Regions from separate parts of the Endozoicomonas sp. genome, predicted to be linked through region 2. Evidence: riboswitches for the same ligand, from Rfam matches in the RefSeq annotation. Region 2 holds a riboswitch; the other holds the start of a gene.
The links. A riboswitch is a leader RNA that binds a small molecule or an ion and turns the genes downstream of it on or off. The one in region 2 is predicted to bind thiamine pyrophosphate.
Positions count from the first base shown of each region.

Region 1: another riboswitch for thiamine pyrophosphate. It lies ahead of thiD (bifunctional hydroxymethylpyrimidine kinase/phosphomethylpyrimidine kinase); the one in region 2 lies ahead of ACOCLE_RS23730 (ABC transporter substrate-binding protein).

Region 1 is NZ_OZ239981.1:3,893,377-3,896,783, reverse strand. Features, by position in the region: gene ACOCLE_RS17590 (ABC transporter permease) at 1-140, opposite strand, end outside; gene ACOCLE_RS17585 (ABC transporter ATP-binding protein) at 144-926, opposite strand; gene thiD (bifunctional hydroxymethylpyrimidine kinase/phosphomethylpyrimidine kinase) at 1,113-1,928, opposite strand; TPP riboswitch at 2,106-2,215, opposite strand; gene ACOCLE_RS17575 (type B 50S ribosomal protein L31) at 2,326-2,586, shown strand; gene ACOCLE_RS17570 (SDR family NAD(P)-dependent oxidoreductase) at 2,717-3,407, opposite strand, start outside.
Region 2 is NZ_OZ239981.1:5,337,278-5,340,684, forward strand. Features, by position in the region: gene ACOCLE_RS23715 (tryptophan--tRNA ligase) at 1-530, shown strand, start outside; gene ACOCLE_RS23720 (hypothetical protein) at 617-1,006, shown strand; gene ACOCLE_RS23725 (YbaN family protein) at 1,037-1,474, shown strand; TPP riboswitch at 1,558-1,665, shown strand; gene ACOCLE_RS23730 (ABC transporter substrate-binding protein) at 1,795-2,760, shown strand; gene rbsK (ribokinase) at 2,906-3,407, shown strand, end outside.

The DNA of each region.
Region 1 (3,407 bases), 1.4 Mb from region 2:
CTGGCATTCTCAACCATGCTGTTGGCCACTTCCAGCGGATCGGGAAGGATGTAGGCTGGCATATCAAAAGCAATCAACAGAGCGTGCCAGAGAACCAGGAGGCCAATAAGAACAATGAAGGGTTTGATGGAGTCTTTCATTTTTTATTGCCCCTCTGCTTTATCATCAAACGACTCATGACGTAAACGATCCAGCAGTTTGCCCTGTAATGACATCAGGTCATTATTAGCCAGTGAACGGGGTGTCTTTCCTGGTGGAGTAATAGCATCCGTCAGACGAGCAGGTTGTCCCTGCAGGTGATAAACCTCATGACCAAGGCGCAGAGCCTCCAGAGGATCGTGGGTTATTAACAGCACAGTGCGGTTCTGTAGAAGCTCACAGGCAAGGTCCTGTAAGTTGAGACGGGTGATGGCATCCAGCGCACCGAATGGTTCGTCCATTAATACCAGTGGCCGGTTTTCCATCAGCGTTCGGGCCAATGCTACCCGCTGGCGCTGACCTCCGGAGAGGTTCTGGGGCAGAGTGTGCGCTTTTTCTGTGAGGCCAACCTTTTCCAGAATCGACATGGCCTGGTCCTGAACCTCAGCGGATAAGACTGGACGCCCCCTTAACATATCGACCAGATTGCGGCGCAGACGCTGTCCCAGCGTGATGTTTTCAAGTACCGAAAACCAGGGCAGCAGAAGATCCTGCTGTGCCATCCAGGCAATCCGATGATTAACCGAAAGACCGTCCTGACAAGCAACCTTTCCCGTTGTTTCTCCCGCAGGCAGGCCGGCAATCAAACGCAGCAAGCTGGTTTTACCCACTCCGCTGCCGCCCAGAAGGCAGGTCCACTGGCCCCCCTTAAGGGTCAGGTTAAGATCTTCAAAAACACAGTGGTTTCCAAATCTAAGACTGGCATTGCGAATAATCACATCAAACATCGTTAAATCGCTTCCCGCTTCCCGCTTCCCGCTTCCCGCTTCCCGCTTCCCGCTTCCCGCTTCCCGCTTCCCGCTTCCCGCTTCCCGCTTCCCGCTTCCCGCTTCCCGCTTCCCGCTTCCCGCTTCCCGCTTCCCGGATGCATGTACTTCAAGGGCATCGGGTGACAGGGAGTGGGCTGTGACTATTTACCACGTTCGGTAAAAGTGATGGACCGGGCCATGGCCTGAACCAATGCTCAGATTGTCAGCATGGGCAATCGCACCGGCAATGTATTCTTTGGCAGACCTGACGGCATCCATCAAAGGATAATCCCTGGCCAGCAAAGCGGTTACTGCAGACGACAATGTACAGCCTGTGCCGTGGGTGTTTCGGGTTTCAACCCATGGGGATTCGAGCTTGTGCAGTGTCTTACCGTCATGGAACAGGTCGACAGCTTTGTTGTTGCCACTGTCTGAGGATAGGTGGCCACCTTTCAGTAATACTGCGCTGGCTCCCAGATCCATCAATGGATCAATCATGGCGATCATGGCTTCCAGTGACTCCGGGCGGGGACAATTCAGGAGAACCGCTGCTTCCGGCAGGTTTGGCGTAATGAGTGTTGCTTTCGGTATCAGCTTGCGACGCAGGTTATCAATGGCCGCTTCCTGCAGCAGTACATCACCGCTGGTGGCCACCATGACCGGGTCTACCACCAGATATTTCAGCGGGTAATCACTGGCAGCGCGGGCAACCGTATCAATCACTTCAGGCTGGCTCAGCATGCCAACCTTGGCGGCGGAAATGTTCAGATCGGAAAAGACAGAATCCAGCTGCTCACGGACAAAGGCGGGTGATACGTCAAAAATACCCTGAACACCCAGAGTGTTCTGTGCGGTCAGCGCAGTGATCACACTGCAGCCATAGGCACCAAGGGCTGAGAAGGTTTTCAGATCTGCCTGAATTCCGGCACCACCGCCACTGTCAGAACCGGCAATGGTCAATGCGATTGGTGTAGAAGACATAAGCTCGCGCCTCTCCACAAGAGAAACTCCATCAGTACATCATTAGGACTGGCGGGAAAAGAGGGCGGGGCGTTGGGTTAACTCTGTGTCCTGTCGAGAATATTGCTCCGTGCCGGGGCAATCAGATGCGTCGAATAACAGGCTTGCACGATTGTTAGTACATCAGGGTTTTATCAGCTCTCAGGCCCGTCGGTTTCCTACGCCAGCATTATCTGGTTCAGGTTCTATGGGTGTATCTCAGTTCTGCCTTTCATTATTGGGACGGCAGAACACCCCAACCAACACCGGCCGAGTCTATGGGGTTTGCCATAAGCTGTCCAGTGAGTTGGATGAATTGACGCTTATTAAATAAGTGTTATGTTATAACGTGTTGATTCTGTGAAGGTGGGAATGTGTTATGAAAAAAGGTATTCACCCGGAATACAGAAAAGTTGCTTTCCACGACTTGGGAGCGGATAAGTTCATGATTGTCCGGTCAACGGTACAGACCGATCGAACGGTGGATATTGGCGGTCAGACATATCCCTATATGACGCTGGATGTTTCTTCTTATTCTCATCCCTTCTATACCGGAAAACAGAAGGCTTCCACTCAGGATGGCCGCGTTGCCCAGTTCAATAAGCGTTTTGGGAACCTAGGTCTCAAAAGGAGCAAGTAAAGTGCAAAAAGTCGCAGCAGTGACTGCGCCGTTCAGGGGAGGGCAAAGAAGAAAAATAAGACCTATTGGCAACAGAGCTCGGCATCGACTTGATGCCGGGTATTCGATGCAGAATATTCAAGGAAAGGGGCTATCCGGCCCTGCGGATTAACCAGAAATACAGCGGATAGGGCAGGCGACGCAGAATCCCCAGGATGGCGGCGAAAATGCGAGGGAATCGAATTTCGAACTGTCGCTCCTTCATTCCTTTGACGATGACTTCCGCAGCTTTATCCACCTCCATCAGAAAAGGCATTGGGAATCGGTTCTTGTTGGTAAGTGGGGTTTTCACAAAACCCGGGTTGATCACTTTGATAGCAATACCGACCTCAGACAGCTCCGTATTGAGAGATTCTGCCATATTGATTAACGCCGCCTTGGTTGCCCCATAGCCTGCGGCTCTGGGTAAGCCTCGATAGCCTGCCAGAGAGGCATTAATGGCGATGGTTCCTTTTCCCTGCTTTTTCATACTGGTGATCAGTGGCTCAAGGCAATGGCATACGCCCATCAGGTTCAGTTCCACCTGCTGACGCACGGCGCTGCTGGTAAACTCAGTTGCGGGAGTCGAAATATAGGTTCCGGCATTTAAAATCGCCTGATCAATACAACCATGAGTTTCAATGATCTTGTTTACCGTCTCAGTCACTGCGGTTTGATCAGTAACATCCAGAGGGTAAGGAATAATCCTGCCTTTCAGCTCAGTTGATTGATTTGCCAGAGCCTCCAGCCGTTCCTCACTTCGTGCACTGGCCGCTACGATCATCCCTTCCCGGGCCATCGCA
Region 2 (3,407 bases):
TTCAGCATATTGAGATGGCCCGGGATATTGCTGGACGCATGAATCACCATTACAAGACCCGGTTTGCTTTGCCTGAGGCGGTTGTTGGTGAAAGCACTGCAGTTCTTAACGGTCTTGATGGTCGTAAGATGAGCAAGAGCTACGATAATACGATTCCGCTTTTTGTGCCTGAAAAGAAACTGCTCAAGCTGATTCGCAAGATCAAAACCAACTCATTGGAGCCGGGTGAACCAAAAGATCCGGATACCTGTACTCTTTTCCAGATCTACTCTGCATTTGCCGATGCCACTCAGATTGAGGTGAAACGTCAGCAATATGCCGATGGTGCTGGTTGGGGAGATCTGAAAAATGAGCTGTTTGAGTTCTTGAATGAGCGCTTGAAAGATCCGCGTGAACGTTACAATGCATTGATCGAAGATCCGGCATTTATCGAAAAAGAGCTGCTTAAAGGGGCTGAAAAGGCCCGGGCTGAAGCCGCACCTTTCCTGACGTCTATTCGTCAAGCCGTAGGCCTCAAGCCGCTCGCATAAAATTCTGCAGTCGCCTTTAAGTTCGGCTTTCCTTTGGGAAAGCCGACAATAATAATGATAGGCATCATCGCTCGACTGGATACCCCATGAACACATCAAAGTTAGTTGCCATTCTGCTGAGTGCGCTCGTGCTGTCGGCCTGTAGCCATCTGGATGGTCTCCTTAAAGACAAGGTTCAGCAAAAGGTGGAATTTGATTTGACCCGCCTGGATGCCGATGGTCTGTATGGCCCAGCTGATGGCAAACGGTCCCTGAGTTATGAGTTCTGTATTCCTGCACATGTGAATACCGCACGGCAGGTGATGTCCATTGACCCAACCGCAATTGTCTACAAAGAATCCCCTGGACGTTTACAGTGTGGTAAGGAACAGTATCTGGTGGTTGGTGATACATATCAGGCCAATTACCTAGTGACCCTGAAAAAGCTGGTTGAACTGCAGTATGTCACCCGGATTCAAGAGGCATTTTTTGAGTAAACATAACCGAAGAATCAGCTATCGATAAGAATGAACCCAAGAGATAAAGCTCCGGCCCCTCAATCATCAGGCGTTCTGATACGTAACCCAGTGGTTCGATGGGTCTTTAAAGCCTGTGCCCTGCTTTGTGTTGTACTGGGATTTATCGGTGTTTTCCTGCCGCTGTTGCCCACTACGCCCTTTCTGTTGCTGGCGGCGTTTTTCAGTTTACGGTCATCTCCAGCCATTCACTCCTGGCTATTGAATCACCAGGTGCTGGGTCCCCCTTTGCGCCAGTATCTTGATGAACGCAGTATTTCCAGAAAGGTTTATATCCGCGCGGTTGCTTTTCTCTGGCTGACCATGAGCATCTCAATCTGGATTGTAAAATTGGTATGGGTTAAATACTTGCTTGTGGCTATAGCTGTCAGCGTGACGATGTATCTGACAAGGTTGCAGAGAAGGGGGGCCAGAGAGCACTCCTCCTGACGGCTGGCAGAAGGCAAAAAGCACTCTATAATTTTGCGTTAAGGTCTGCCTGACTCATTACTTATTAATGGTTTCTGGTGGACTCCAGTGGCGCAGGGTGCCTGTTTGATCAGTAAGCTTTCAGGCTGAGATTATACCTGTTGAACCTGAACCGGTTAGTACCGGCGTAGGAACTGCCATAAAGCTACCGCTTATTCTATAGACATTCTGGAGAGGTGCTTTGCCTCTACGTTATGTTCACAGCATAGGTGGTGCTGTCCTCTTCGGGCCTTTATGCGTCACGTTATTCGATGACTTCTATCTGTCGTGAGGATTAACGCATGACTGCAACGCCTCGGCTTTCCATGCTTCTCAACTGGTATGCCAACCCCTATCACACCCCTGTTTTTATGGCTCACCATCTGGGTTTTTATAAAGAAGAAGGGCTTGCTCCCGCCATTATGGAAACCACTGATCCTTCAGATGTAACCGACTTGATCGGTCAGAACAAAGTGGATATTGCATTGAAAGCGATGATTCATACTTATGCGGCCAGAGCCAAGGGCTATAAGGTTGTTTCTGTGGGCACGCTGTTTCATGAGCCCCCAACGGGCCTTATTTTTCTAAAGTCCAGTGGCATTAAGGGGTTTGATGATATCCGGGGAAAAAGAATCGGCTATATCGGTCGGTTTGGAAAAATCATCATTGATGACCTGGCCCGTAGGGCAAATATAGAGCCTGATGCCTATGAAACGGTTCGTGTTGGTATGAATATTACCGATGCCATTATTCAGAATAAGGTGGATGCTGGCATGGGGATTGGCTGCTTTCAACAGGTGGAGCTGGAGCAGGTCAGTGGCCAGGAGACGGGCATGTTGCGGGTGGATGAACTTGCCGGACTCGGGTGTTGCTGCTTCTGTTCAATTCTTTTCCTGGTGAATGAGGCCTACCTGGAGAACAACCAGGAGAATGTGAGACGGTTTATTAGAGCGACTCTAAGAGGGACTCAGTGGACGCTCGAAAATCCCGAAAAAGCGTATGAGCTACTTTGTGAGCAGATTCCGAGATTGAGAACGGATACCTTCAGGAAAATTTATATCAGTTGCCTTCCCTATTTCTCCCGTGACCTGATTAATGTGGACAGAGATTGGGAGAAAGTTGGTCTTTACGCTCAGCAGCTTGGTATTACGGATGAAACCATGGATTGCCACAGCTGTTATACCAATGAATTTTTACCTGACCGTCCTCACTCTACTTTTGAGCCTTTGGATGGGGCTTACATTTCTGAGCAGCTTAAAGCCTCATAGAGCAATTAAACTTATAACGAGTTTCAAGTAAATAGAAGTCTGGTTCTGTCCAGACTTCCTGATCCTGTTTTATAAAACCACCTGGCTCAAACGACATTTGAATTACACTTTACGCATTGTTAGCCTGATTTTCACCGGTGGTGATATGAGTAAGCAGATTCTCGTTTTAGGCAGTATTAATGTTGATCACGTTCTGAGGGTTGATTGTTTTCCAAAACCAGGCCAAACCATTACAGGCTCATCTTATACCGTTATGGCTGGAGGCAAAGGTGCTAATCAGGCCGTAGCCTGTGCCCGCCTCGGTGGGAACACGCACATGATGGCGGCTATTGGTCAGGACGACCTGGGGCGGGAAATAGTACAGCAACTCAGTGATGAGGGCGTTGATACAACTGCTATTACAGAAGTTGTGGATATGGATACCGGAGTTGCGCTGATTTTCGTTAATACCAAAGGCGAAAATATCATTGGTATTTCTGCTGGAGCTAATGGCTGCCTGAGAGAAGAGCATATTGAGCAGAACCAGAGCCTGATCGCTGATGCAGACTATCTGCTCTTGCAGCAGGAGGTTCCTGAACCGGTCATTCTACAGGCTGCTCATGTTGCCCGGAAAAACAATACGAAAGTTGTCTTGAATCCCGCACCTG